DNA from 3 places in the Pradoshia sp. genome. Region 3 is predicted to be linked to each of the others. Evidence: riboswitches for the same ligand, from Rfam matches in the RefSeq annotation. Region 3 holds a riboswitch; each other region holds the start of a gene.

Region 1 (4,334 bases), on a different contig from region 3:
GTTCACTCTTTTAATGAAGAGGGAGGCAACGAAGCCTATAATGGTGATGACGACAAGGAAACTGAAGGCATATTGCACACCGGCAATCAAGGCTTCGGCGACGATGTTCTCACCCGCGGCTTCACCGCTTATCATGTAGTTGTGCTGGCCTTTTGTGAGCAGGCTGACAGAAACGGCGGTGCCGAGTGCGCCGGCTATTTGCATGAGGGTATTTACGATGGCGGTTCCATCGGGATAATATTTGCGCGGCAGCTGATTTAGGCCGTTCGTCTGCGATGGACTGCTGATCATGGTGACACCGATGATTAAGCCAATATGGAGCAGGATGAAAGCGGCAATCGAGATATCACGGGAAATACCTGAAAATAAAAATGTTGTCACAATGAGCAGCGCAAATCCCGGAATAACGAGCCATTTTGGTCCATATTTATCCATGAGACGGCCGATGACGACAGACATGATACCATTACAAGCTTCAGCTGGAAGTAAGATGAGCCCGGCAATCAATCCCGTTATTGCTAGTCCTGTTTTGAGAAACATCGGCAGCAGGATGGCCTGAGACATGATAATCATATGGCCGACGAAGACTGCGAAAAGGCCGAATACATACATAGGATATTTCAATACGCGCAGGTTCAAGAGAGGCTGCTCAATCTTGAATTGACGTTTGGAGAAGATGATAAGGGCAGTGAAACCAATCAAGATAGGCAGGATGACCTCTGTACTGACAAATTCTCCGCTGCCCTCGCCGGCCATGCTGAAGCCGAAGACGATCCCGCCGAATCCTAGGCTTGAAAGCAGGAAGGACGGGATATCAAATTTCAGTTTCCTTGGTACTGTGACGTTTTGCACGACCTTCCAGCCGAATGCGAGCAGGAGGAGAAAGATCGGCAAGGTTGTCCAGAAAATATAATGCCAGGTGAAATATTCAGTAATAAACCCGGAAAAGCTCGGCCCGAATGCTGGACCACAAAGGATGACCAGGCTCATAATGCCCATGACAGTCCCACGTCTTTTAGGGGGGAAAATCAATAGGAGAATATTAATCATGAGCGGCATTAAGATTCCGAGTCCGCTTGCTTGAATGATACGAGCAAGCAAAAGCAGACTGAAGGCTGGTGCCAGAGCGGCAACAAACGTCCCGAGTGAAAGCAAGGAGAGGGCGGTTATGTATAGCTGCCTTGTCGTATATGTTTGATTTAAATAGGCTGATAGAGGGACAAGAATCCCCATAACGAGCAAGAATCCTGTTGTGAGCCACTGTGCGGTGGCTGTTGAGATTTGGAAATCAGCCATGATTTCTGTGTAAGCCATATTTAAGGCTGTTTCGTTCAATAACCCTGTAAAGGCCGATAAAAGCAGAGCGGCCATAATGAGGGCTGGCTTTATATGTTGATTCGGTATTGGTTGATTCAATCGATTACGCTCCTCTAAGCTCAGGTGAAGGTGCTTTGTACATTAGTATAAGCACTTTTTCTGAAAATAAATATGGTGTCATAATAAATGAATCCTTTCATAGGAGCAATAATCCTTCTGTTTGGTATCACGCTTTATTTTTGATTATTCAAAAAATAGATAACAATCAATTCCTTTTTATGGTATAGTCTCTTTATATTGTTATTTCACAATCGAATAGCGTGTAAGAATTGGTGCCAAACGAATAGTTTGGCTTAAAAGGGAAGTACGGTGAAAGTCCGTCGCTGTCCCGCAACTGTAAATCGGAGTATATCGCAAAAAACCACTGCCACTTGAGCGGGAAGGTGCGATTAAAGTGCGTTGATGATGAGCCAGGAGACCTGCCAATTCCAGTACACACCAATACCTACGTGGAAATAGGAGGTGAAGCGTGCCGGATTGTTTCGGACACTGTACGAATCATAGGGATTAGGGCATGCTTGCCTTTCTTTATGCTGCGAACAATTAACAGCCATCTTCCAGGAGGGAGAGGGCTTTTGATGTTTTCTGAAAAACGATACAAGGGGAGGAGCTCGTAGGATGAAATGGACACGCACAGTCATCGGTTATCCGTATATTGGTGAGGATCGGGAATGGAAGAGATGCTTAGAGGCTTTTTGGAGGGGAGAGGTATCAGAGGAAACGTTTCTTGATCAGCTGAAGCAAATACGCTTATCCAGGCTGAAGAGGCAGATGGAGCTTGGAATCGATGTCATGACTGTTGGAGATTTCACGCTGTATGACCGGATGCTCGATACGGCGTTTATGTTTGGGATGATTCCAGCCCGTTATTCTGATGTAAGCAGATTATCGAATCTCTCCCTTTATTATGCCATGGCAAGGGGAGAAAAAGGGGCCGTTGCTTGTGAAATGACGAAATGGTTCAACACAAATTATCACTATATTGTTCCTGAATATGATGGCCAGGAACTTTACATAACGAACAATCGTCTACTTGATTGGTTCAAGGAGGCGAGAGATGAGCTTGGCGTTGTGACGAAACCGACGATGATTGGGCCGTATACCTTCATCAAACTTGCAAAGGGCTATGATGATTGGGAGGCATTGGCAGAACAGCTTATTCCGCTGTACAGCCAGGTGATTGCAGAGCTGATTAAGGAGGGTGCTGAATGGGTGCAGCTTGAGGAGCCAGCCTTGGTGCTGACATTGGATGAAGAGGAAGTAGCCTTCGTGAAATCGATTTATGAGAAGCTGGCTGCTGAAAAAACAGCGGGAAACATTATGCTGCAAACATACTTTGAAGGTTTATCAGTCTATGAGGAGTTGATTCATCTCCCTGTAGATGGAATTGGTCTTGATTTTGTTTCCGGCTATCTGCAAAATATGACCTCCATGAAGCAATTTGGGTTCCCCGCTGAAAAGGTGCTTGCCATCGGTATTGTGGATGGGCGCAATATATGGAAGGCTGATTTGGTGGAGAAGGCCGAATTGATCCAGTCCATCCTTGAAGTATTCAAAGCTGCGGAAGTATGGGTCCAGCCTTCCTGCAGTTTGCAGCATGTACCGGTATCCGCTTCGATGGAGCAGAAAATGGACGGGAATATTAAAGGGCTGCTCGCATTTGCTGATGAGAAAATCAAGGAAATTGATCAGCTTGTTACGTACTTTGAGAAGCCAGGGATAGTTCTTGGCGGAAATAGGAGAGCGGTGCAGCCGGCTGTCACAGGGGTGACTCTTGAATCAGAGGACTTTAAACGATCTTCACCCTATCCTGTTCGCCGAGATATTCAAGCGCAGAAGCTTAACCTGCCGATTTTCCCGACGACAACCATTGGCAGCTTCCCGCAGTCAAAGGAAGTGAAGGAAACGCGTAAGGCTTGGCGAAATAAGATCATTTCCGATGAATCCTATGAAGCGTTTATTGCACGTGAGACCGAGCGGTGGATTCGCATACAAGAGGATTTGGAACTTGATGTGCTTGTGCACGGAGAGTTTGAACGGACAGATATGGTTGAATATTTCGGAGAGAAGCTTGATGGCTTTGCCTTGAGTGAAAAGGCATGGGTGGTCTCTTATGGGTCTCGCTGCGTGAAGCCGCCTATCATTTATGGAGACGTGAAGTGGCTTGAGCCGATGACCTTGAAGGAGACGGCTGCTGCGCAAGCGATGACCGAGAAGCCGGTGAAGGGAATGCTGACTGGTCCTGTGACTATCTTAAACTGGTCCTTTGTCCGAGATGATATCCCGCGCAAGGATGTTGCTAATCAGCTTGCCCTTGCCCTTCGTAAGGAAATCGACTGCCTTGAGCAAGCCGGAATTACCATTATTCAGGTGGACGAACCGGCTTTAAGAGAAGGACTGCCCCTTCGAATGGTGGATTGGCAGGAATACCTGACATGGGCAATCCCATCCTTCCGCCTTGCAACATCAGGTGTCCAAGATGAAACGCAAATCCATACACATATGTGCTACTGTGATTTCCATGATTTTGTGAAGCCGATTGAAGCGCTCGATGTTGATGTAATCTCCATTGAGACATCAAGAAGCCATGGTGAATTCATTCAATCTTTACAGCATACGCCCTATGAAAAGGGAATCGGATTAGGGGTGTATGATATTCATAGCCCGCGTATTCCATCTACAGAGGAAATGCTTGAAATTATGCAGGATAGCCTCGAGGTGCTTGAACTAAGTCAATTCTGGGTTAATCCTGATTGCGGGCTGAAGACAAGGAGGGAGGAGGAAACGGTTGCCTCGCTCCGCCATATGGTCAGTGCTGCCAAGCAATTGAGAAGCTTTATTAAGATGAGACAATATTAACCGATAATAAGGACGCTCCCTGTACTTTTTCGTGTACAGTGGGTGTCTTTTTTCTTGGGTAGGAAAAATTAATTCCTTGTAATAGGGACCGATATTCG
Region 2 (10,348 bases), on a different contig from region 3:
ATATATGGCTTACTTCCAAGCTTATACGAATACACATGCACCAGTTGATGTCTTGCGCGAGAAATTCGAGACGGTGATGAATGAGGAAGGCGTCGTTGGGTTGTCCATTGCGACAAGACCTGACTGCCTGCCGGATGATGTTGTTGAATATTTAGCGGAGCTGAATGAGCGCACATATCTTTGGCTTGAGCTTGGACTCCAAACCGTCCATGAGAAAACAGCGAACATCATTAACCGCGCCCATGACTATCCAACCTATGTCGAGGGAGTCAACAAGCTCCGCAAGCACGGCATTCGCGTCTGCAGCCATATCATCAACGGACTGCCTCTTGAGACACCGGAAATGATGATGGAAACCGCTCGTGAGGTCGCGAAGCTTGATGTGCAAGGAATTAAGATTCACCTCTTGCATTTATTAAAAGGAACACCAATGGTGAAACAATACGAGAAAGGCATGCTTCAATTCCTTTCATTTGAGGAATATGTGAGCCTTGTCTGCGATCAGCTCGAAATTCTGCCTCCAGAGATGATTATTCACCGCATTACCGGCGACGGGCCAATTGATTTAATGGTCGGTCCGATGTGGAGCGTGAATAAATGGGAGGTCTTGAATGCAATCGATGCGGAATTGAAACGCCGTAACAGCTACCAAGGCAAGTTCTTTGTTCGTGATGGGGGATTGGCGACACATGAAGCTTGACCGAATCCTTCCATATGCCCGCCACCTACTGGAAAAAGCAGCTGGTCCTGGAGATGTCGTCGTTGACGGCACTATGGGAAACGGTCATGACACGGTCTTTCTCTCCCAGCTTGTCGGTGAGAATGGTCATGTATATAGCTTTGACATCCAGGAATCTGCCTTAGAGCAGACAAGAGGCCGGCTTGAAGAGAAACAGCTGACCAAAAATGTAACCTTGATCCATGCAGGTCATGAACAGGTTAAGGCATTCATTCCTGCTGGAACAGAAATAGCCGGAGCTATCTTCAATCTCGGCTATCTACCTGGCGGTGACAAAGAAATCATCACGACTGCTCCGACTACCATCTCAAGTGTCGAGCAGCTGCTTGAGATGATGAAGCCTGAAGGGATCATCGTCCTAGTCATTTATCATGGGCATCCAGGCGGGGATATAGAACGTGATGAGATTCTTCGATTTGCCCGCAGCCTTCCCCAGGACACAGCCCATGTTCTGGAATATAAATTCATAAATCAAAGGAATAATCCGCCTTTCATCGTCGCAATTGAGAAAAGGTAAGTGACTGGGACAAAATGTTTCCAGTAACTAAATAGCCGAACAATTATAAAGTGCCATTTTAAGCACGATTAATAATCGTTCGGCTTTTTCTATTTCGTTTCGTAAACATTTAATGTATCATTCGTTTTTATGTCCCAGCCATTTTATGCTTTCACATATCCAGGGATGAAAGAGATTTGCGGCTTTCCCGTTACCGGGTGAAGCGAGCTGATCAGCTCTACCCCATATACCGATTTCAGCAATGGTTCATCTAAGAGAAGGCCTGCCTCCCCCTCCGCTACCTTTTGACCGCCCTTCAGTAAAGCAAGCCGATCTGCGTATAGCGAAGCAAGGTTCAAATCATGCAGGATGGCCACAATCGTTAATCCATTCTTAAGCTGCAGCTCCTTCAATAAATCCAGCAGCTCAATCGAATGCTTAATATCAAGATGATTGGTCGGTTCATCCAAAAACAGCAGCTTAGGTGATTGAGCCAATGCCTTTGCAAGCAATACACGCTGCTTTTCCCCTCCGCTTAAATCTTGAAAATATTTATGCTTAAAGGCAAGGCAATTCGTTTTCTCAAGGCATTCTTCCACAATGATATGGTCTTCTTTCTTGTATGTATTAAATAGGCCCCTGCCTTGATACGGATACCGCCCAAGCAGAACAATCTGCTCAACCGTGAAATCCAAACTCACAGTATGCTCCTGACTCAAGACAGCCGTCACCCGAGCCAGCTCCTCAGTGCTATAGTCACGCGCCTTTTTCCCGGCAATCTCAACCTTTCCGCTCACACTAAGATGCCTCGGGTCCAAAATCGCTTTAATGAAGGTGGTTTTTCCACTCCCATTCGGACCTAATAAAGCATAGAATTCACCCTTTTTCACTTGCATAGAAACATCGTTAAGAACCATCTGTTCTTTCCGGTACCCTGCACTTACGCTACATACTTTTAACATGCCATTTTCCTTCTTTTTATTCGTTCTCTTATGAGTAAATAAGTAAACACAGGCGCCCCTATCAAGGCGGTAATCACGCCAATTGGCAATTCCTGCGGGCTGACGATGGTTCTTGCCACCATGTCGGCAAGAACCAAATATCCTCCGCCAATCATCATTGACAGCGGAATGAGGTGTTTATGGTCAGCCCCCGTAACTAAACGGACAAGATGCGGGATGACTAAGCCGACAAAGCCAATCGCACCAGATACTGATACGGCCGCTCCTGTCAGGAGTCCAGCGCTGATCAGGAGAGTCAGCTTTTTCCTTCTCACATTCATCCCTCCATATTGAGCTGCTTCATCACCAAGTGCGAGTGCATTCAACTCCCTGTAATGGAACAAAATCACGGCTGAACCAACTGCAAAGAATGGAAAGAATAGACCAATATGCCCCCAGTTTTTTAAAGCCACACTGCCCATCAGCCAATTCAAGACCTCTCGCATTTGGTCTCCCGATGATAGAGCAATAATGAGCGATATGACCGAGCCAATGAAGGAGTTCAAGATAATGCCTGATAAAATGATTGTTTCATTCGCATATGTCCTGCTCGCCGCTTTCGTGATTCCAAAGACCAGAAACAAAGAGGCGAAACTGAATATAATTGCCACTAGCGGCAATGTATAGGATCCAAGGAAAGCAATTTCTACCTGAAAGAACAAGACAATCACCGCTCCAACCGAGGCCCCTGATGAAACACCAATGGTATAAGGATCAGCCAGCGGGTTTTGCAAAAGTCCTTGGAATGCCGCACCTGCCAGGGCAAGGGCACTACCGACCAATAACGCCAGCAAAATGCGAGGCAAGCGAATATTCCAAATAATCATCTCGATATTTTTCTGACCATCAAAGAATCCTTCATACCCTGTTATATTTTTGAGGAGAATGCCGACAATCTCCCCTACAGACAATTCAGCACTTCCACTCAGAAGACCCCAAATGACCGCGGCCGCCATGAACAAAATGCTGCCCGCGTAAAGGGCAGTCATCTGCACTCCTCCATGTTTTCCTTCTCTACTGCTCATCTTTTCCACTCCATCATTTCCTTGGTGTAAGTTAATTGCCAGACAATAAAAAAACCTCAGCCCAAAGGATGAGCTAAGGATTCACGCATGTGCTCTTGTGAATGCTTTAAGCCTACTTTTCCCTCCGAAAAATAAGTGCTAAAACCATGAAAAGCAGGTCTCCTGGCTTATGGCGGCATTACTCGCCAATTACAGTAGCGGGGGCTGCACCGGAGTCTCACCGGTTTCCCTATTCTCCCTTGAAAAGGGCACTTTTATGGAATAATCAGCTATTTTATTCTTTCTTCATTTTACTGGAACATAGGACAATACGCAATTCTTAATCAGGAAAGTTCAACCCTATCTCTTTTGCAATCAATTCAAAGGATTTTTTCTTTGCCTCGAAGGAATGTGTAATCGTGGTCAACATAATTTCATTGACGTGAAAACGCTCACTAAGCTCGGCCAGATGCCTGCCGATTGTCTGAGGAGAGCCAATAATCATACGGCGCCGATTATACATAATCCGTTCCCGTTCATAGATGGAAAAGCTCTGATCTAGAATCTCATCCGGATGAGGCGTCCCTTCCCTCATAATCCCCTGAGCCAGCCAAAGCATGGATAGATCAAGCGAGCCAGCCAAATACTCGGCCTCCTCGTCCGTTTGAGCACATACGGCAAAAACCGTGACCATGCCTTCTGGACGTGACAGTGTTTCAGATGCTTGGAATTGATTCAAATAATGCTGCATATTCTCTTCCGCAAATTCGCTGTTAATAAATAACGCAAAATTATACGGAAGACCTTTATAGGCAGCAAGAGCAGCGCTTGATGAACTGGAGCCCAGCATCCAAAGCTCTGGATGCTCCCCAATGACAGGGGTAGCCGTCAATCCATAATACGGATGAGAATCCGGGAGACGGTCATGCAAATACCAGTATAGTTCATCCACTTGATCGGGAAAACGATCCTTGCTCGGAATTGGACGTCCATCCTGCAAAGCCCTCGTCGCCCTCGGCATGCCGCCGGGCGCTCGTCCCACACCAAGGTCTATTCGCCCAGGCGCAAGCCCAGACAGCACTCGGAAATTCTCTGCAACCTTATAAGCGCTGTAATGCGGTAGCATTACACCGCCAGTTCCAACTCGAATACGCTTTGTCTGTGCAGCTATCCATGCAGCTAAGATCTCAGGAGAGGAGCCTGCAAGCCCCAGGCTGTCATGGTGCTCCGAAACCCAAAAGCGGGAATAGCCTAATTCATCAGCAAGTCTTGCCAGCTCTACTGTATTGCTTAATGCCTTTTCTGTCGGTTCTCCAGCTGCCCGTGGTGATTGATCCAAAACACTGAGCTTTAACATCGGTATAGATAGCCTCCCTTAAGGATTGTTCTTCACCCTGTTCACTTCGACACTTTTCTCATGGCATAGTACATTTTACAATTCCAATAAAAGAAATAGGAGCGAAATCCCCCTTGTTTTAATAATTTATGAACATGTGCTTTGACATCCTTCTGCTTGGCCACTTTGCCATCAGCAAGATAAATGCCCACCAATCCTTGATTCACCATCTTATGAAAATGTTCATCCGGAATCTTTTCGATGTCCCGATTGGCCTGTTCTAAAAAGAAGCATAAACGTTCTATCATCTTCTGCTCAGATTCATAATAAAAACAGAAGTTCAAATCATTACCGACCCGGTCTTCTTCTTGGTCAATGAAATAATCGAGCATGATATGAAGTCCTTGTACATAGGGAAAATAAGCATTCCTGACATTCTTCGCGAGACCATCTCGAAATGATGCGCGCGCCCCATAGGAGACAAGGCAGAAAATTCCGAGCGTTGAGCCGGCACAAGCGCTGAATTCATACCAGGTCATCCCTTCAGGCAAATGATGTTTGTTGTCTTCGAACCAGGCTTGTAGTCTTTGTACCCTTTCTTCCCATATAACATGCTTATGTACTTGCAAATCACAATAATACCCGCAAAGTTCGAATAAATACGGCTGAATCTCCTTATAATACGGCAAGGTTTGCATAACCTCCTGGCATGTCTTTACCAGATCGGATAAATATCCGCCGTCATTTTGATCCTCTCGCCGCTCATAATAATTCTTAAGCTCCGCTGTTGGGTTGAGCGCATGCTGCATGGATTCGTGCAACAGAGAAAAATCCTCCGGGTCTAATGAGGTACTGCGGTCACATAAATTATCAAGATAATCACTGATTGTCTGGTAAGCAACAATAAATCGAATTACCTGAGCCCTGTCTTCCCCAGCAATTAAAGCGAGTATTGACCCGCCTTCACAATGAAAGGTCTTATGGGCAATACTCGCCGTCGCCTGGATGCGGAGCTCCTCATTAGGAATTGACTTCGCTCTTTCTTCCCAATAGTCCAATTCACGGTGAACGATTGGAAAGATATCTTTAAAAACCAATTTCGCTAAACCGAATTCAGTTGCAGGCAGCCTCAACATTCTCCATCTCCTTAAATGATATACCCAATATTACGGAGGCGGGCTTCCACAAAGCTCTTGGCGTATTGGAATACGTCCTCCCGCTCTGGTTCATTAAATATCTCATGGTACAGCTTTGGCCACTCTTTATAATGCTTCTCAGAGGCAGGGAAATAATTGAACCATTCCCTTACCATATTGCGGTCAACAATTTTGTCATCTCCCGCCTGCATGACCAGTAATGGAATATCCGGAAAATCCTCATCAAAATCAAAGGCATCCTTCATCGCCTTTACCAGTTCACGATACCATCTAATGGACACACTCGTCACATAAAGAGAATCATTTAAGTCAAACTCAATGACTTCCTTATTGCGCGTAGCCATGTCAATGGTAATCCCCGTACCTCTCCGATAAGATGGATACACAAGATTCATGACATGGGAAATGGTATCCAGCATCTTAGGCGGATTAATCAATGTTCCGAAGCAAGGGGATGACAGGATAACGCCTGCAAGATTAAATTCTCTCGATTGAAGCATTTTAATCACAACCAAACCACCCATGCTGTGGCCAAGCATAAAGACAGGCAGTCCGAATGTATAGGCTTCATTCACCCACGTCTCTACGGTATCGATATATTCTTCAAACGAATTAATATGGCCGCGGTTTGCTCTTGAAGTCATCCCTTGTCCAGGCAGGTCTCCATTTATAACATGGTATCCAGCTGACAGCCACTTTTGGACAAGCCAAGTGTATCTTCCGGAATGCTCCATTGCCCCATGGACAATGACAATTACCCCGTTAGCCTTCCCCTCGGTTTCCCATTTTTTCATAGATGCACTCCTCCAGTTTGATTATACGTAAATATATTTACACATCATTTTTTTATATGTACACTTTCATTAACTATCTATTTTACAATAGAATACGGAGGTTATGAAATGAAATTATATCAATATAAAGATAAAATCCCTTCCTTACATAAATCAGCCTATATAGCTGACTATGCTGTCATAACCGGTGACGTTACGATTGGCAAGAACTCAAGCATTTGGTTTAATACGGTTATTCGAGGCGATGTCGCCCCCGTAATCATCGGCGACAATGTCAATGTTCAGGACAATTCTGTCCTGCATCAAAGCCCTAATAATCCGTTGATTCTTGAGGATGATGTCACAGTCGGACATCAGTGCATCCTTCATAGCTGCCATGTAAAGAAGAAAGCCTTAATAGGAATGGGCTCCATCATTCTCGATGGCGCTGAAATTGGCGAAGGTGCTTTCATCGGTGCCGGCAGTCTTGTCCCGCAGGGCAAGAAAATCCCGCCAAATACCCTTGCGTTCGGCCGCCCAGCTAAAATAATCCGCCCGTTAACAGACGAGGACATAAAGGATATGGACCGAATCTATCGAGAGTATGCTGAGAAAGGCCGTTATTATGCCAGTATACAACCAATCCAACCAAATCAATAAACCAATATAGAATGGGATACATCTTATTGTATACCCATTTTTTATGTTCATTATCATATTAGGGTGTTCCAATTTGTCCTGCCAGAGGAACATGACAACCTCATTTCTCTACATCTATTTAATGACCAGCCTGAATAGTTCATATGTTTGTTCTTGTATGTATGGAAAGATAATTACTTAGTACCTATCAATTATTTTACTGTATAAGAATCATTTTGGTTTCATTTTCCATTAAATATTTTTTTGAAAACGGTATCATCCATTCATAAAGAATAGGCATCCGCAACGGAAGCGGATGCCCCAGGATTATTACATCCCTATTAATGTGTCGTTACTAAATCTTCAGTCATTGTTTGAAAAGAGTACTTTTTTTCGATAAAGATTCCATACCAGATCATGAACACAAGTACTGTCCAAATCTTGCGGCTATTATCGGCCTTTCCTTTTACATGGTCATCAAGCAAACGGAGAATGACATCCTTATGGAATAAATGGTCCGTGTCACTTTCCAGAATAATGTTCACAGCCCAATCATACATCTCATCCTTCAGCCAATGACGAATTGGAACAGGGAAACCTAGTTTCTTTCTTGTGAGGACATGGTCAGGAACAATTCCTTCCACGGCTTTGCGCAGAATGTACTTAGTTGTGCCATGACTTGTCTTCATATCAGATGGAATCTTAGATGCCACCTCAAATACTTCCTTATCAAGGAATGGTACACGCAGCTCAAGAGAATGTGCCATCGTCATCCGATCAGCCTTTAACAAAATGTCCCCTCTGAGCCATGTATGAATATCAATGTATTGCATCTTGCTGACATCCTCATACCCTGCTGCGTCACGATAGAATGGTGCAGTAATGGTCTTATAATCCAACCCGCCATGGTATGGTTTGTACAGCTCTTTCTTTTCATCCTCCACGAACATTTTCGCATTGCCGATATAGCGTTCTTCCATTGGTGTACAGCCACGTTCAATGAAGCTCTTTCCTTTAACCCCTTCAGGAAGAATAGCCGCAATTCGTTTTAAGGAACGGGTTAAGACTGCAGGCATTTTCGTGAATACCTCAAGAGATTGCGGTTCGCGGTAAATATTATAACCGCCAAATAATTCATCCGCTCCTTCCCCAGACAGCACGACCTTCACATGCTTTCTCGCTTCCCTTGAAACGAAATAAAGTGGTACACATGCCGGGTCAGCAAGCGGATCATCAGCATGCCACATAATCTTCGGCAGTTCCTGCATATATTCCTCCGGCGAAATGATGTAGCTAATGTTTTCTACGCCCAATTTATCGGCTGTTTCTTTTGCCACATCGATCTCACTGAATCCTTCATGCTCAAAGCCGACAGAGAACGTCTTAATATTTGGATGGAATTTCTTTGCGATAGAAGCAATTATAGAAGAATCAATTCCTCCGGAAAGGAATGAACCGACAGGCACATCTGAGCGCATATGCTTCTGTACACTGTCAATCATTACTTCACGAATCTCCTCTGTCCAATCCTGCTCTGACTTCAGAACTGGTGAAAAGGACGCCTTCCAATATTGACCGATTTCAATTGGTCCCCCGATTGATTTCTTTAGATAATGTCCTGGGAGCAGCTTCTTGATGCCATCTGTCATTGTTTCCGGCTCAGGCACGAATTGATAAGTTAAATAATGCTGCAATGCATCCAAATTAACCTCTTCATCACCAGAAGCCAATACGATGCTCTTCTTCTCAGAGGCAAAGAATAATCTGTCTTCTTCCTCTTTATAGAAGAACGGCTTGATTCCAAACGGATCGCGTGCTGCAAAGATGGATTTCTCCTTTTTGTCCCAAATGACGAACCCGAACATCCCGCGCAGCTTCTTAACAGCCGCTTCTCCATAATACGCATATGCACCAAGGATAGCCTCCGTATCAGAATTCGTCTTGAATTCCAACCCTTTAAGGGAAAGCTCCTCTCTTAGCTCCAAATAGTTATAAATTTCACCATTGAAAACGATCCAATACCGTTCATTCTCAAAAGAAAGTGGCTGGTGACCGCTTTCCAGGTCAATAATACTTAAACGGCGAAAGCCTAATTGAATATATTCATCAACATAAAAACCTTCATCATCTGGTCCTCTATGGTAAATAAGATTGTTCATTTCCTTTAAACAATCAGATACGAGAGCATCTTGACATTTATCTAGAACACACCCAACAAAACCGCACATTACGAAAAAAACCTCGCTTTATAATAAATATTTTTTATAATTGCACCAATCTATACTATCAGACTTTTTGCGCAAAATATGTCGAATCCTACGAATTATTTACCGGTATTTTTAGAAAAATATGTAACATTAGTATGTCATTTGTCGCATAAAGACTATTAAAAAAACCTTAGGGCATGTATGCCCTAAGGTTTTTTCATTATATGGAAGCTTGTGTACGAAGTACTTCTGCTTTATCTGTTTTCTCCCATGGAAGATCCAGGTCATTGCGTCCAAAATGGCCGTAAGCAGCTGTTTGTTTATAAATTGGACGGCGCAGATCAAGCATTTTGATGATACCAGCTGGACGAAGGTCAAAGTTTGCACGGATTAATTCAACCAGCTTATCTTCATCAACCTTGCCAGTTTCAAAAGTATTCACCGCAATGGATACAGGCTGAGCTACTCCAATCGCATAAGCCAATTGAACTTCAGCCTTTTCAGCGAGACCGGCTGCCACGATGTTCTTCGCTACATATCTGGCAGCATAGGCAGCAGAACGGTCTACCTTTGTCGCATCCTTGCCGGAGAAAGCACCACCGCCATGACGCGCATAACCGCCATACGTATCAACGATGATTTTTCGACCAGTTAATCCAGCATCTCCTTGAGGTCCGCCAATCACGAAGCGGCCTGTTGGATTGATGAAGTATTTTGTCGCTTCATCAATTAAATGAGCCGGAACAACTGACTTGATTACATGCTCTTTTAAATCCGCCTGAATTTGTTCAAGGGTTGTTTCCGGGTCATGCTGAGTTGAAATAACAATTGTATCAACACGAACAGGTTTATCATTCTCATCGTATTCTACAGTTACTTGAGTTTTTCCATCAGGACGAAGGTATGGCAGGATTTCCTGCTTACGTACTTCTGTCAATCTTCTTGATAATTGGTGGGCAAGTGAGATTGGTAGAGGCATTAATTCCTCTGTTTCAT
Region 3 (16,380 bases):
CTTGAGCTGTCAGATGAAAGAGCGATTATTGAGCTTGTTCGAAACGGACTTGGAATCAGTATCCTTCCAAGGATGTGCTTGCATAATCTGCCGGAGGAAGTAAACATCATGCTGATTCCCCACGAGCTGATCCAGCTGCCGGTGCATCTTGTCAGTTTATTGTTTTCAGCCATGTCTCCGGCAGCGGAGAAGATGAGTGCTACGATTAGTCTATGGTTGAATGAAAACTATAATATTATTATGTCAACTGAAGAAAAACTCTCCTTCGATTAGGGGAGTTTTTGACATTATTGGAGCTAATATGGGGTATGAAAGCTTGCAAATCCAATGATTTTGTCTATTCATTGTCTCAAAAGTCTTTTCTTGTTTTATAATAGAGACTTAAGAGATTACGCTTCAAGAAGGAGTCTGGTTATGGAATTAATCATCGCGGAGAAACCGGATCAAGGATTGACATTAGCATCGCCATTTACCTTTAAGCGGCATGATGGGTATGTGGAGATCTCGCCTAATGAAGTCTTTCCAAACGGGGCGTTTTGTACATGGGCGATTGGCCATTTGACTGAATTATCGGCACCGGAGACATATAAGCCGGAATGGAAGAAATGGTCCATGGGCTCATTGCCAATCATACCCGAACGATTTACCTACCAAGTGACAAAATCAAAATATAAGCAATTTAATATTGTGAAACAATTATTAAAACGTCCTGAGGTTTCAACCATCATCCATGCGGGTGATGCCGGGCGCGAGGGGGAACTGATCGTTCGTAACATCATTTCCTTAAGCGGTGTAAAGAAACCGATGAAGCGGCTATGGATTTCATCCTTGACGAAAAAGTCTATCGTAGACGGCTTTAAGTCGCTGAAGGACGGACAAGAGACCATCTATTTATTTCATGAGGCCTATACGAGGGCTTGTGCAGACTGGCTTGTCGGCATGAATGCGTCTCGTGCGTATTCCCTGTTGCTGAAGCAAAAAGGGATGAATGATGTTTTCTCAGCCGGTCGTGTACAGACACCGACACTTGCACTGATTGTTAAAAGGGAGCAGGAGATTGAATCCTTTGTATCAAAGCCCTTCTGGGAGGTAATGGCTACCTTTGAGATGGATGGCCATAAATATGAAGGGAAATGGGAAAAGGACGGAGAATCAAGGCTCGACCAGAAGGAAATGGCCGAGAAGATTGCTGCCTTTTGCCAATCGAAAGAAGCCGTTATTAAGGATATGAAAACGGAACGGAAGGAATTTCAACCGCCTTTATTATTCAATCTTTCCTCTTTGCAGGCAACAGCCAATAAAGCCTTTAAGTATTCGCCAAAGAAGACGCTTGATATTCTGCAAAAGCTCTATCAAAAAGGAATCGTCTCCTACCCGCGTAGTGATTCGAACTATGTGACAGAAGGTGAGGCAGAGCTGTTTCCGGATATTTTGGAGAAGCTTGGGCAATTTGAAGACTATAAGAGTCTTATGCCTGTGCCAAATCCGTCCATCATTCATAATAAACGGTTCGTGAATGAGAAGAAGGTTTCAGACCACTATGCCATCATTCCGACAGAGCAGGTCACGAACCCAAGCCGCCTATCTGGTGAGGAGAGGAATATTTATGATCTGATCGTTCGCCGTTTAATTGCCGCACATTATGAATCAGCTGTATTTGATTATACGACCATCACCACACTAGTGGATGGCCGCGCTGAATTCATTTCGAAAGGGAAACAGCAAATACGTGAAGGCTGGCGCCAAGTCGTTTTCTTAGATGATAAGGATGAAGATACCATCCTTCCGAATGTGAAGAAGGATGATACGGGAATCGTCAAGAAAGTTAAGGTGAAGGAAGGAAAAACGCAGCCGCCGAAACGCTATACAGAAGGACAGCTGATCACCCTAATGAAAACAGCCGGTAAACATTTGGACAACGAGGAGCTCGAGAAGGTTCTTATGAAATCAGAGGGACTTGGGACAGAAGCAACAAGAGCCGGAATCATCACAAGCTTGAAGGACCGTAAATATATTGACGTCAAGAAGAATCAGGTTTTTGCAACCGATAAGGGTAAGGTGCTGATCAAGGCAATAGGCGAGGAAATTCTTGCAAGCCCTGAAATGACAGCTAAATGGGAGCAGCGTTTGGCGGAAATCGGAGAAGGAAAGGCCTCGGCTGCCCAATTTATGGAACAGACGAAGAAATTGACTGCGAAAATCATTGAAGATGCCATTAAGGGCTTTGAAACATGGGATTTCTCTGATTACAATGTTGAGAGCATCCAGCGGAAAGGCTCAAAATTTCCGAAACCGAAGAAAATGGGACAATGCCCATTATGCCAAGGGGATGTCGTTGATAAAGGGCAATTCTATGGCTGCTCCAATTATCGGGAGAAGGAATGCAAATTCACCTTTTCGAAGACGATTCTCGGTAAGAAAATCAGTCAAGCCAATATGCAGAAGCTTCTGAAAGAAGGAAGGACAAACCTTATTAAAGGCTTTAGCAAGGGAGAAAATACATTTGATGCCACGCTTGAATGGAAGGATGGCAAAATTAATTTCTTATTTTCGACTGAAAATGTCGGGAAATCTTAAAAAAATTGTCTAATTCAGTTATAATGATAAGTGGTTTACGTTTCAATTCTTTGCTTAAGGCAAAGGATTACATATAACAATGAATAAAGGAGTATGAATGTTGATGGAAAAAGTATTAATCTTTGGACATAAAAATCCTGATACAGATACAATCTGTTCCGCTATCGCTTATGCGGAATTAAAGAAAGCTTTAGGAATGAACGCTGAGCCGGTAAGACTTGGCGCTGTGAACGGGGAAACTCAATTTGCCCTTGACACATTTAAGATTGAAGCTCCTCGTTTAGTCGAGAAGGTTGCTGCTGAAGCTAGCGAGGTAATCCTTGTTGACCATAACGAACGCCAGCAAAGTGCGGATGATATCGAACAGGTACGTGTGCTTGAAGTTATCGACCACCACCGTATCGCTAACTTTGAAACGGCTGACCCACTTTACTATCGTGCTGAGCCGGTTGGCTGTACAGCGACAATCCTGAATAAGCTTTACAAAGAGAACGGGGTAGAAATCAAGAAAGAAATCGCGGGTCTTATGTTATCTGCCATTATCTCTGATTCCTTATTGTTCAAATCTCCAACATGCACAGAGCAAGATGTTCAAGCAGCCAAGGAATTGGCTGAGATTGCTGGCGTGGATGCAGAAGCGTATGGACTCGACATGCTTAAAGCTGGTGCAGACTTAAGCAAGAAAACAATTGAAGAATTGATCTCCCTAGACGCAAAAGAATTCAGCATGGGCACTTCTAAAGTTGAAATCGCGCAAGTAAACGCAGTTGACACAGATGAAGTAATGACAAAGCAGGCTGAACTTGAAGCTGCCATGCAAGCCGTTATCGATGAAAAAGGCTTGGATTTATTCTTGCTTGTCGTTACAAACATCTTAACGAATGATTCTGCAGCCCTTGCTGTAGGCAGCAAATCTGCAGCTGTTGAACAAGCCTTTGGTGTTACATTAACGAATAAAACAGCTATATTAAAAGGTGTCGTTTCCCGTAAGAAACAAGTTGTACCTGCACTAACTGAAGCTTTATCCTAATAACTATTGCTTTACAAAAATAATTATGTTATAGTTATCTTCGCGATGAGCTGAATTGTGTAAGACGAGCACATGCCTTAAATGGCAAGCACAATGTGGAGTGCTGTGACCTCGCCTCAATTTTCGAAAGAAGACACTTGCTATAGGCAGGTGTCTTTTCTTATATAATGAATAAAAAATGACTTTCATCCCACCCTACATAATATGGAACCCAAAAGAACCGATGATACATATGATAAGCAAGAATGAAGGAGGCGAACCGGATGTCGAAAAAAACAGTGGATGATTACCTTCAAGAAGGAATCCATGGGGCAAAGGAAATAAAGCCTGAGGAGCGTAAGGAATTTCTAGGATCCCTACGTGAGCGGGTTGTCGTCGCCTTAGGGCAGAAAATAGTCTTCGAAAACAAGATTCCGCCGGCATTTGAGGAAATACTGAGAAGTCATACAGAGGCTGTGCTTTATTTGAATGGTCATATTAGTTACACATACTTATCGAAATACGTCAAACTGGCTGAATCAGCTAAGGTACAATTCAAAATTGTCATGAACAAGGATTATAACTCACCACATGGCGCTGTGCTCGCTTATGGTCATGCCATCAACAAGGAAGACATCAGTCTCCCTGAGGAGAAAAAGCCAGATACTCAGAAAGAGAAAGAAGAATCTGTTGGAGGTTTTTCATTCTTTAAGAATTTGTTTAAGAAGGACTAGATGTGAGCGGGACCCCCAGTTTTTGCTGGAGGTCTTTTTTCATTTTTTATCAAAGACCTGAGAGTATCGTTTCCTTGAATTCTTTATTGTTTTTGCAAATATTCAGCCTGAAAAACGTTGGTTTTTTCGAAATTAACTCTTTCTGTAGTTAATCCCTTTATTCTTTTTTACGTATATAATCCTTGATATTGACTTTAAGGGCGATTAAAGAGAGTTTATGGGCGAAACTCAATGCTTTAAGGGCGAAGTGCTCAGGTTTAAGAGCGAAAACGCCGCATTTAAGGGCGAACGGCAATGTTTAAGGGCGAAAAAGCAAATAGCAGCCGCTCTATGAGAAACAATCTCTTATATGCAAACTTGCACTTGTTTGTTAGCCCCTATGTAAAAAAGCTAACCAGTCAGCTCCTAAATAATAAGCCTTACTGGTCAGCATTTTTTTGATGCCGATATTCAAAGGTAGCGTTTGGCACCTTCAGCATGTGTCCATTAATGATGATCGTCTCATTATCTACCCATTCATTCTCAGCGCTTTTAGTTCAATTGTTGCGGTTTGATCATCCTTCTTGTGGGTGATTAACCCACCCCGTATCGCATAGGAGGATGTGGCCCCGCCATTTACTAAATAAGCTCTGACGGTATTGGTCCCGATAGGAGATAACAGGTATCATCACTACATTCATCACAAGATGTCATCGATCAAACACTTGCTTTTCCTTTCTCCCGTTTCAATATTATAAGCAAATAGACCCCAATGATGCTGTAGGTTGCGGTCATACTGATGACGATTTGAGTTATTTCATCTAATGATGTTTGGGACAGGGCAAGCTCCGGCAGATATAAGGCAAGAAGGGTGACTGGAAGAATAAAGGTCTTTGCCCAGACTGAGAAGAAGATAATAAACCCGAGGAATAGCAGGCCAATCAGGATACTCCCAATAGTTCCGAAGTGAATGACAGGAGATGGATAAAGTAAATCAATGAGTAAAACCCCGCCGATGAATAAGAAATTTAACGTACATGGCAATAAAATCACCAAAAATTCCTTCCACTTTGATAGCTGGCGGCTGGCCGTATAGCGGAAGGCTGCCATCACACCTGCAAAGAAAAGCAGAATGCAAATCATGGTGCCGATGATTGTCAGAAGACCATAGCTTAATGGGCCATTTATCAGGTCTTTAAATACGAGGTAGGACATTCCTCCGATAATAACCAATGGTATGAATTTCATCCAATCCTTATAATCCGTTTTCATTTCCGCCGAAATGCTTTGCATATACTCTCTTGGTGATGAACCGATGATTTGTTCAGTGGATTTGCCGTTTGATTCAGCTTCATATAAATGATCGGCTAGGTCACGGATGATGTCATCAATCTCTTCATTCTTTTTTCCGCTTGAAAACAGATAGATTTTTAAATCCTCGAGAAATTTAGTGCTTTCTTTTCATGGAGAGCTTTTCTTCCATATTGATTACCTATCCTTTCTGATAATAGCATTCACGCTTTTTTCCAGCTGTGCCCATCTTGATAGAAACTCCTCTAACGCTATTTCACCCACGCTCGTTAAGGAATAATATTTCCGCTTCGGTCCAGCAATTGACTCCTTGCGTACCGAAGTGATCAATCCTTCCCTTTGCATTCTCAGCAAGAGGGGGTAAATGGTTCCTTCACTAATGCTGTCAAAGCCGTAGCGGCTTAATTGCTCGGCAATCTCATAACCATAGCATTCCTTCTCCTTTATCATGGCAAGGAGGCAGCCATCCAATATCCCTTTCATCATTTGGGTCTGGGACATTTGTTATCACTCCGATTCTAATCCTTTTAAACAGGTAGCAGGATTATTTATCTTGTATTACAAGGTATAAGATAAGTATAGGATTGTATATCTTGTAAAGCAAGGTATTTTTTTACTTATTTTTAACGATTGAACTGCCCAATTTTGCCTTGTTCCCAGAACATATATTTGTATGGTATAGTAATCGAATTGAGAACAAAATTGATGCGGATAAGAGGATAGGACTAGTGATTACTTCAACTTCTATTTCAACGAAAGAATATATTACCCAATGGCAGGAAGCCCTGTCACAGGAGATAGGCCATTTAAAAAAATATGGCAGCCATAAATATGTACTTATGAATGGGAATCAGATTCAATCAGGCGACACATATACGTATTATTTTGAGACGATGTCACCACTGAAGATTCCCATTGGCACAGTTGCCCGGCTCGAGCGGGATGGGAGCAAATACGATGCTCGTGTGCTGTCGGCTGAGGGAAATACTCTATTAGTTTCTTTGGATCAATCCATTGGGGATCTAATTGATGAGGCCTTTATTTCCCATGATCCATGGGAGCTTTTAGAGCAATTGATTGAACGGTTAGATGATATTAAGAAGAGTAAACGGAAGCGCAGCCGAGTCAAGAGGCTGATGAATCCCGATTTTCCGGATAAGAGGACGCGCACTGATAGCAAAACGGCTGTGCAGGAGCTGTTTCAGCGTTCGAAATACAATCCGGTAACCTTTGTCTGGGGACCGCCGGGAACAGGGAAGACATATACGCTGGCAAGAACAGCTGCAAATAAATATTTTAAGGATAAGAGAGTATTGGTGCTTTCGCACAGTAACCAAGCAGTAGATGTACTGCTTGGGGAGATGGCTGCCTTCATTAAGAAGGCGGATAAGTTTCGTACTGGCGATCTATTGCGCTACGGAAACCAGGCAGGTGACGGGTTATTGATGCATGGAGACATTCTGCCGTCACAATTGCTTGCTGACCAGGATGCAGGTTTGCTGTCTGATAAAGATCGGATTACCGAGGAGAAGCGTCTCTTGAAGAAGGATCTCTCCCAATCGTTCAGTGTCAGGGACTCACAACAGCTTCTAGAGCTTGAACAGAAGCTTGGGCGTATTCTTGACAGAATTCGTAAGCAGGAGATGAAGCTCGTCAAGGAGGCTTCCATTATCGGAACAACGCTTGCAAAGGCGGCCAATGATCCTGTCATATTTGAGCAGGAATATGACCTTGTCATTGTAGATGAGGCGAGCATGGCGTTTATCCCGCAGATTGCCTTTGCCGTAAGTATGGCAAAAAGAGCGATTGTTTGCGGAGATTTCAAACAGCTGCCGCCGATTGCAGCATCAAGGGGGCAGCTTGTTGATACATGGCTGCGGGAGGATATATTCCACCGTGCTGGTGTCGCTGATATTGCGAGCGGCGGCGTATTGCATCCACATCTATTCCTCTTGAAGGAACAAAGAAGGATGCATCCGGATATATCTGCTTTTACGAATCAATATTTATATAATTCCCTTGTCGGAGATCATCCAAGCGTGCAGAAGAGCCGGGAAGAGATTGTGGCCCGGGCGCCGTTCGAACAAGCGGCTTCCATTCTGTTAGATGCGAGCTTTACTGGTGAGCATTGTTTTAGCGGGGGCACCTCAGGGTCAAGGATGAATATCATGCATGCCCTGCTTTCTCTGCAGCTGCTTCATGAAGCCTACCAGGGCGGAAGCAAATCAATCGGGTATGTGACACCATACAGGGCTCAAGCCATCTTGATGGAGAAGCTTCTTCAAGACTTTTATCCGGAGCAGTATGGGGCAGGTGCGTTTATGGCCGCAACTGTGCATCGTTTCCAGGGGAGCGAGAGGGAACTGATGATCTTTGATACGGTCGACTCGTATCCAGAGAGAAGAGCTGGTATGCTCTTAACGGGTAAAGAGAGTGAGCGTCTATTGAATGTGGCAATCACAAGGACAAAAGGCAAGCTTATTCATGTCAGTGATGTGAATTTCTTGAAGAATACGATTCCGAGATATAAAACCTTGCATCAATTCATTGATTTCCAGCTTCAGCACAATAAGACGGTCGGGATGGACCAAATTGGAAAATGGATCAAGCATCCTCATCCAAAGCTTAAATGGATGTATGCCCGCAAACTAGATGATGTGCTGAATGATGTAAAAGAGGCTCAGAGTCAAATTATTCTATCGCTTCCTAATCGCTGTATTTTATCGAAGGAGCTTGCACAAGCACTGACCACAAGACCAGCTCGTGCGAAATTAGCTCTCTATTCAAAAGAGGAGCATCCTTATTTAGACCCGGATCTTCATATACAGGAGGGACCTCCATTCAGCATGATCTGTATTGATCGCCGTTTCTTATGGCTGGGCATCCCGATTGAAGCGAATAGAAATGTTGATCCGCCTTATGTAGCGGTCAGACTCGACTCGGAGGAAACCATCAACTATATCCTGCAACAATTACCACGTGGTTAGGAAAAATATGTCCTTTGCTATTTTCTTTAGATAGTTATATAATCTTATATACAAGATATAGTTTGTGAATAAAAACACAAATACAAGATATTGATTAAAGTGCAGTTAAGGCGCCATTTATGGCTTAATAGGGAATTCGGTTAAAATCCGGAACTGTACCCGCAACTGTGAATGCTGATGAAATAAGTAATCCACTGTGAAGAGACTTCATGGGAAGGGCTTAGAGTAAAGGGAAGCATGAGTCAGGAGACCTGCCTTATCGAGCAATCGTTTTGCCTTTATCGGGAGCAATGAAGGTGGATAGTAGCAGCAAATGAAGAGTATATTCATTTTTATGCAAATCCAATCCCATTGCCTGAAGATAGAGGTGATGGGATTTTTTATTTGGGAGGCGTATTGATATGAGTAAGGTGTGTATAGAAAAAACGTTGGCGGAAACTCAGTCTGTTGAGGAATTATTGAGCTCATTTAATGAAATTGTTCATTTGACGAATCCTGAATTAGTCAATGAGAATGCAAATATGAATGCGTCTACTCCAATGGGGCAGATGGGGAAATTCGCCAGTGAGTCTGCACGCTTTTTTGCGAGAGAAAACCTATTATCTGAGGAAGTAAAAAAGGCAATTGAAGCTAATTTGCTTTATCCGCATGATTTGGATTTTATGCCGACCGGGACAACAACCTGCTGTCAAATTCCGCTTGGACAAATGCTTACGAAGGGATTTGACACCGGTCATGGAAGCATGCGTCCGCCTAAGGATATATCAAGTGCAATGGCGCTGGCCTCTATCATATTGCAAGCAAACCAAAATATGCAGCATGGCGGTCAGTCATTCCCGATGTTTGATGCTGATCTTGCTCCATTTGTCCGTAAAACCTATGAGAAGCATGTAAAGCGCTTAGAAGCCTATCCAAGTGATTGGAGCAAAGAAACGATAGAGCAAATCGCTTGGGAGGAAACGGAGAATACCGTATATCAAGCTTGTGAAGCCTTCGTACATAATTGCAATTCCATGCATTCACGCGGGGGCGGACAGGTGCCGTTTGTGTCTGTGAACTATGGAACAGATACAACGAAAGAAGGGCGGATGCTTATTAAAAATCTTTTGCTGGCAACAAAAGCCGGGCTTGGCAATGGGGAAACACCAATCTTCCCAATTCAAATCTTTAAAGTGAAGGAAGGGGTTAACTTCAATGAGAATGACCCTAACTATGACCTTTACTTATTGGCCCTGGAAACGACTGCTGAACGTTTATTCCCGAATTTCAGCTTCATTGACAGCCCGTTTAATAAGCAATATTATGATGGCACACATGAATCAGAGGTAGCCTATATGGGATGCCGTACAAGGGTGATGGGCAATAGACATGGTGTTGAGAACAGTATTGGGCGTGGCAATCTTTCCTTCACATCCATTAACTTAGTTAAGCTGGCGCTCCTGTCCAATACGCTAGAGGATTTCTATCGTCGACTAGATGACATGTGCGATCTTGCCATAGTTCAGCTTTATGAGCGTTATCTATACCAAGCTGCGAAACAAGTGCGTCACTTCCCATTCCTGTATACACAAGGAGTTTGGAAAGGAGCAGAAGAATTAAACGAGGATGATCAGCTTAAGGAAATCCTGAAACAAGGTTCACTCGCGTTCGGATTCATCGGGCTTGCAGAATGTGTGAAAGCCTTGACTGGTTTCCATCATGGTGAAAGTGAAGAATCCTACGAGCTTGCCCTTGATATTATCCGCTTCATGAGGGAGAAGGCGGATAAGGCAGCAGAGACCTATGATTTGAATTATTCCTTAATTGCAACGCCAGCAGAGGGACTTAGCGGAAAATTCGTGAAGAAAGACCGTCTTGAATTCGGCAGTATAAAAGATATTACAGACCGTGAATATTACACAAATTCATTCCATATTCCAGTCCATTTTCCAATCAAGTCACTCGATAAGATCCGTAAGGAAGCGCCATTCCATGCTTACTGTAATGGCGGACATATCACCTATGTGGAAATTGACGGGGACCCTAAGAATAATTTGAAGGCACTCGACCAAATTATTCGTGCGATGGCTCATTACAAAATCGGTTATGGTTCTATTAACCATCCAGTTGACCGTTGCTTAAAATGCAATTATAAAGGGTATATTCAGGATACTTGCCCTCATTGCGGCAATGAGAACGAAGAGGATATTGAACGGATTAGAAGAATCACCGGTTACTTGGTAGGGGATATGAGTAAATGGAACCCGGCTAAACGTGCAGAAGAAAGAAACAGAGTGAAGCACGGATGATGAAGGTGATGAATATCATCCATGACAGCATTGTGGATGGGGAAGGCTTGAGAACAGTTGTGTTTTTTGCGGGCTGCCTTCATTTCTGTAAGGGATGTCATAATCCCTCAAGCTGGAATCGGGAGAATGGTCGAGACATGACCATTGATGATATCTATGAGGAGGTTATGTCCAATCCTCTGACAGATGTTACATTCTCAGGGGGAGAGCCTTTTATGCAGGCCGATGAACTTCAATATCTGGTCATGAGGCTGAAGGAGTCGGGCAAGAACATTTGGATATACAGCGGCTATACACATGACGAACTCCTCACCCATCCCAATCCTGCCTGCCAGAATGTTCTTAAATATTGTGACGTATTGGTTGACGGCAGGTTTGAACTGGAGAAAAGGGATCCGAAGCTGCTGTTTAGAGGAAGCTCTAATCAGCGAATCATTCATTTGCAGTCTGTCTGATGAAGCGAAAAAGACACCCGTTTTGGGTGTCTTTTTCGTTTTGAAAGCATCCTTTACCAGCGGTGAGCCTTTGCGTTACTTCTCAAAATGATATTGGTCTGAGACATCATCGTATGTCCGTTGACCTGTGACTTTGAGCGCTTCCTTCTTGTCCAGTTATGGTGAAAAAGGGAAGAGTGCGAATCTAATTCGTTTCTGTAACTCAAGTCTAATCACCTCGTCAGTTGGATACGTTCTTGGCTCACACCCCGTATGAGGGAGCAGCCTTTTTTAGTATGTCTCTATATGTCATTGTTCATGCATGGGAATCATACAAAGGTACTGTTTTGGGAAAAAGAGGGATTTTTATGGTGAGAATAGGGAATAAAGTGCTTTAATTAATAGAGAGATTGCCTTATGATAAAACGAAGGAAAAATGTTACAATTATTTTATTGTTGTTACAAAGATATTATTTTGAACAGAAATTTTATTTATAACGAATTATTGGCATGATTCTTTCAAGGAGGCTGCAATTAAGTTGTTTAAAGAGATTTCCATTTCCCGTACTTCATGTATAGGAAACTCCCCGATATATCAATCAACCATTCAATCAGACGGCAGAGTATTTTGGAACGGTGAGAAGAATGTATCTTTTTTAGGAGAACATAAATTTACGATCAGCAGCCCGCGCTTGAAGAAATTAGAGGATTTATTACTATCATTTGATTATAAGAATTTTACTTATCACTCATCGAGGGAAATTATCCCTGATAGTCCTACATGTGTTACACGTGTTGTCTTTAAGCACGGGGAGACAAAAACGGTTGTTCATGATTTGGGTGATGTGGATGGTATGATAGAAAATAAAAAGCATACCTTAAAAAAGCTTGAACGCTTTGAGCGGGATCTTGAGAGAATTGCTGGATTAAAGACCCTAATCAAGCAGCCATTATATTTGTATCATTTCAAGAACAAGCACATGGAGAATGTGGAATATGTATTATCCTCTCCAAGCCAGGAAGAAGCCTTCAAGCTGATTGACGCTACTTATGTTCAATGCAAAAATTGGGAAATAGAAAAACTCGGACGTGATTCTACCCATCATTTGCACCCATATATCGTTATGCAAAAAGATGATTAAGCATACTAATTTTGAAAGAAGGATGAATTTCCAAAAGAGAAATTCATCCTTTTTTATAAAAAAGACCTTTTTCATGTCTTTAGGGCTTGCGGAGCAGGGAATTCAGGAGTACAATTATTTTTATTAACTATTCTGACAATTTGAAGGAGACATCATATGGATACGCAAATCTCAATCATTCATGCAAGAACAAAAAAACAAAAACCTAATCCAGAGGCACTAGGGTTCGGAAGAATCTTCACGGATCACATGTTTATTATGGATTATGATGAAGAACTAGGTGGCTGGCATGATCCGCGCATCATCCCATATCAACCCATCACGCTTGATCCTTCCTGCATGACCTTTCATTATGGCCAAACTGTCTTTGAAGGGTTGAAGGCATATCGGACAAAGAATGGACGAATTCTTTTGTTCAGACCGGAGAAGAATTTTGAGCGGATGAATAAATCAAATGATCGTCTGTGTATCCCATCTATTGATGAGTCCTTTATGCTTGAAGCGCTTCAGACATTGATTGAGGTTGACAGGGATTGGGTTCCAGATGCTGAAGGCACGTCCCTGTACATACGTCCTTTTATTATATCAACAGAGACTTATTTAGGGGTATCCCCATCAAAGCATTACCGCTTCATGATTATTCTTTCTCCGGTTGGTGCTTATTATAAGGACGGCATAAATCCAGTGCGAATCGGCGTTGAAAAGGAATATGTCCGCTCCGTTAAAGGCGGAACAGGTATGGCGAAGACAGGCGGCAACTATTCTGCCTCGTTGAAGGCGCAGGAAGTCGCTGAAGAGCTTGGCTGCTCTCAAGTTCTTTGGCTTGATGGGATTGAGAAGAAATACATTGAGGAAGTCGGCAGTATGAATGTATTCTTCAAGATCAATGGCGAGATAGTGACTCCTGAATTAAATGGCAGCATTCTTGACGGGGTGACGCGTAATTCTATTATCCAGCTTTTGAAGCATTGGGGCATGCCTGTCATAGAGAAAAAAGTTTCCATGGAAGAGCTGATTCAGGCCCATCATGACGGCTTGCTGGAGGAAGCCTTTGGAACAGGCACAGCTGCGGTCGTTTCTCCGATTGGCGAACTGTTATGGGAAGGCGAGCTGCTTGAGATTAACGGAGGCCGGATAGGAGAAGTTTCTCAAAAGCTGTATGATACTTTGACTGGCATTCAAACTGGTAAAGTTGAAGACCCATTCAACTGGGTGATTGAAATTGGGGCGGCTTCTAAGTCACACGCAATCTAATAAGTACACTAGGGAAGAAAGCTTAGCTTTTCTTCCCTATCTTTTCGCCAATTCATTAAATAGTTTAATTATTAACATTATTGATTATTATATGATAAAATATATTTATCCTTTGGGAAAAATTTCATGAATGCGAGGGTCAATGGCTTGAATAATCAAGAGGTTATCCTGAATCAAATGGAAGAATGGCTTATACCGGTTATAAAAGGTTTGATATCTGAGCTGAATGAATTAAGGGAGCTGGGGATTACAGGCTCGCAATTTCACCTCCTAAGTAAGATTCAAAAGGAAAAAGTGACTAATGTGAAGAATTTAGCCGAAGAATTGGATGTGAAATCAAGTGCCATTACAGTGATGCTTGAGAGGCTTGTACAGAATGATCTTGTTTCGAGAGTTCAAGATGAGAAGGATCGCCGTTCAGTATTGGTGAGATTAACTGATGAAGGTGAGGAAGTCTTGAAAAAGGGCAAAATTCATTCGAAAGAGGTCCTGCTGAAATATGCCAGCTTGCTTGATGATGATGAACTAAGGGTTATTTACAGAGTGCTGAGAAAGTTAGCGGTTTATCAAACCGCTGAAAAGAAGTAGAAAGAAATCTATTTATATTATTTAGAAAAGAGGGAGAACCTTGTCCAAAAAACACAAAAGGGCTCCACTGTGGAGGCTGTTATTAAGATTCCTGTTCATAACATTCGGTGCCGTTCTTATGGCGGTATCGCTTGAATATTTCCTCGTTCCAAATAGCGTCGTTGATGGCGGGATAACCGGTATATCCATTATCCTCTCTGAATTGACGAAGGTTCAGCTTGGTATTTTCATCTTCGTGATTAACCTGCCGTTCTTATTTTTAGGGTATAAGCAAATCGGAAAAACATTTGCCTTTTCTACCGCATATGGAATCCTCGTGCTTTCTGTGAGTACGGCTCTTTTCCACCATGCGGAACCTTTTACAGATGAGAAAATCCTCGCTGTTCTATTTGGGGGCTTAATATTAGGTCTTGGCGTCGGGATTGTTATCCGTGCCGGGGGATCACTGGATGGAACTGAGATTGTTGCCATTCTTGTCTCAAAGAAATTGCGTCTGCCAGTCGGACAGATCATTATGTTTATTAACTTCTTTATCTTCCTAATTGCGGGATTTGTGTATGGCTGGGATTCTGCCATGTATTCTATGTTTACCTATTATATAGCCGCAAAGTTAATGGATATTGTTGTGGAGGGCTTGAACGAATCTCGTTCCGTTACCATTATCTCGAAGGAATTTGAAGAGATATCTCAGGCCATTCAGGATCGTCTTGGCAGGTCCACGACCTTTATTTATGCAAAAGGCGGATATTTGCATGAGGATACTCAAATGATTTACTGTGTACTGACAAGATTAGAGTTAACGAAACTGAAGGATATTGTTAATGATATTGATGAAAATGCCTTTATTGCTATTGAAAATGTAACGGATGTGATGGGCGGCAATTTCGAGAAGAAGAATATTCATTAATGTATATGACTATATAGTCTGAAAAAGATTCATAGGAAGGCAGATGCCTTTTTATGAATCTTTTTTCATAGGAAGATTATTTCACCAAAAAAGGGGGAATATCCGATTATTAGGAGGTAATATTGATGAAAGATAAACCTATAATCGGATTAACCAGTAATTTATATGAAATAGAAGGAATTGAAAGCACCATCATTTATTTACAGTATTCAGAGGCTGTGAAAAAGGCCGGAGGAATCCCTATTATCTTTCCACTAGGGAATGAGGAACTGGCCAAGACCTGGATTTCCATGGTCGATGGTGTCTTATTGACGGGCGGTATCGATATTCATCCGAAGTTTTACGGGGAGGAGCCGAGTGAAGATCTTGGCGTGACAGATGAGCGGCTCGATGAATCGGACTTTGCCATCATTAAGGAGGCAAGGAAGCATAAAAAGCCTCTCTTTGGCATTTGCCGAGGATCCCATTTAATCAATGTGGCTTTGGGCGGCACCTTACACCAGCATCTTGATGAAGAGGATCCAATTCGTAATCTCGATCACTTAACAGATGTTGAACGGCCTGTGACCGTCCATGAAGTAACCGTCGAAAAGGATACCCGTTTCTATGATATTTTGAAAAAAGATAAAGCAGAGGTAAACAGCTTCCATCACCAAGGAGTGAAAGAACTTGGCGGTGGGTTGCGATGCGCAGCTAAAGCGGAGGATGGCTTAATTGAGGCATTTGAAGGAAAAGCTGAGCCGATTATCGGCACTCAATTTCATCCAGAGGAACTGAGTGAGCATGATTTCAGTATGGAGAGATTACTGAAATATTTCGTGTCCATGTGTAAATAATAATAGATTTGCACGACAAAGCCGGGAGAGTACTCTGTACTCCCGGCCTATTCGTGCTCATCAAGGCATGTATATTCATAGTCTGTTAATCTTCTTTGACGAATCGTACAGATATGCTTTAGCGGCTTTGACTGATCTAGCAGATTAGGTAAATAGTGAGGAATCATTTCTCCTGTCCCTAAGTTATCAGAGTTTAACAGCCAAGAGATCTTTTTCCAATCGAGAATCCCTTCTGATGTCTTTCTCGGCGTTTCATAGGTAAAGTCATTCGGCATTTCTGCTAAATAAACATATAGCCCTCCATGAACCTCCTTGTCTGAATTCCATGTGACGA

The links. Region 3 has a riboswitch for cobalamin ahead of ACI35L_RS10640 (anaerobic ribonucleoside triphosphate reductase). Riboswitches for the same ligand answer to the same signal wherever they lie in the genome.
Region 1: another riboswitch for cobalamin. It lies ahead of metE (5-methyltetrahydropteroyltriglutamate--homocysteine S-methyltransferase); the one in region 3 lies ahead of ACI35L_RS10640 (anaerobic ribonucleoside triphosphate reductase).
Region 2: another riboswitch for cobalamin. It lies ahead of ACI35L_RS14820 (FecCD family ABC transporter permease); the one in region 3 lies ahead of ACI35L_RS10640 (anaerobic ribonucleoside triphosphate reductase).

What each region holds. Positions count from the first base shown of each region.
Region 1 covers NZ_JBJEFJ010000067.1:47,285-51,618, reverse strand. The annotation lists gene ACI35L_RS06750 (DHA2 family efflux MFS transporter permease subunit) at 1-1,371, opposite strand, end outside; cobalamin riboswitch at 1,631-1,818, shown strand; gene metE (5-methyltetrahydropteroyltriglutamate--homocysteine S-methyltransferase) at 1,996-4,236, shown strand.
Region 2 covers NZ_JBJEFJ010000168.1:19,878-30,225, reverse strand. The annotation lists gene ACI35L_RS14835 (TIGR01212 family radical SAM protein) at 1-700, shown strand, start outside; gene ACI35L_RS14830 (class I SAM-dependent methyltransferase) at 690-1,256, shown strand; gene ACI35L_RS14825 (ABC transporter ATP-binding protein) at 1,400-2,197, opposite strand; gene ACI35L_RS14820 (FecCD family ABC transporter permease) at 2,191-3,261, opposite strand; cobalamin riboswitch at 3,397-3,532, opposite strand; gene ACI35L_RS14815 (LLM class flavin-dependent oxidoreductase) at 3,581-4,597, opposite strand; gene ACI35L_RS14810 (tetraprenyl-beta-curcumene synthase family protein) at 4,639-5,709, opposite strand; gene ACI35L_RS14805 (alpha/beta hydrolase) at 5,724-6,527, opposite strand; gene ACI35L_RS14800 (gamma carbonic anhydrase) at 6,636-7,166, shown strand; gene asnB (asparagine synthase (glutamine-hydrolyzing)) at 7,487-9,373, opposite strand; gene metK (methionine adenosyltransferase) at 9,573-10,348, opposite strand, start outside.
Region 3 covers NZ_JBJEFJ010000112.1:19,529-35,908, reverse strand. The annotation lists gene ACI35L_RS10685 (LysR family transcriptional regulator) at 1-273, shown strand, start outside; gene ACI35L_RS10680 (DNA topoisomerase III) at 415-2,577, shown strand; gene ACI35L_RS10675 (manganese-dependent inorganic pyrophosphatase) at 2,681-3,607, shown strand; gene ACI35L_RS10670 (YueI family protein) at 3,871-4,320, shown strand; partial or broken gene ACI35L_RS10665 (DUF5412 family protein) at 4,740-4,841, opposite strand; gene ACI35L_RS10660 (DUF5412 family protein) at 4,829-4,969, opposite strand; gene ACI35L_RS10655 (HAAS domain-containing protein) at 5,017-5,592, opposite strand; gene ACI35L_RS10650 (PadR family transcriptional regulator) at 5,788-6,111, opposite strand; gene ACI35L_RS10645 (DEAD/DEAH box helicase) at 6,339-8,597, shown strand; cobalamin riboswitch at 8,690-8,870, shown strand; gene ACI35L_RS10640 (anaerobic ribonucleoside triphosphate reductase) at 8,999-10,885, shown strand; gene nrdG (anaerobic ribonucleoside-triphosphate reductase activating protein) at 10,885-11,340, shown strand; gene ACI35L_RS10630 (YpzG family protein) at 11,394-11,546, opposite strand; gene ACI35L_RS10625 (DUF6438 domain-containing protein) at 11,859-12,461, shown strand; gene ACI35L_RS10620 (branched-chain amino acid aminotransferase) at 12,618-13,715, shown strand; gene ACI35L_RS10615 (MarR family winged helix-turn-helix transcriptional regulator) at 13,842-14,303, shown strand; gene ACI35L_RS10610 (YitT family protein) at 14,344-15,210, shown strand; gene ACI35L_RS10605 (gamma-glutamyl-gamma-aminobutyrate hydrolase family protein) at 15,336-16,046, shown strand; gene ACI35L_RS10600 (NUDIX hydrolase) at 16,094-16,380, opposite strand, start outside.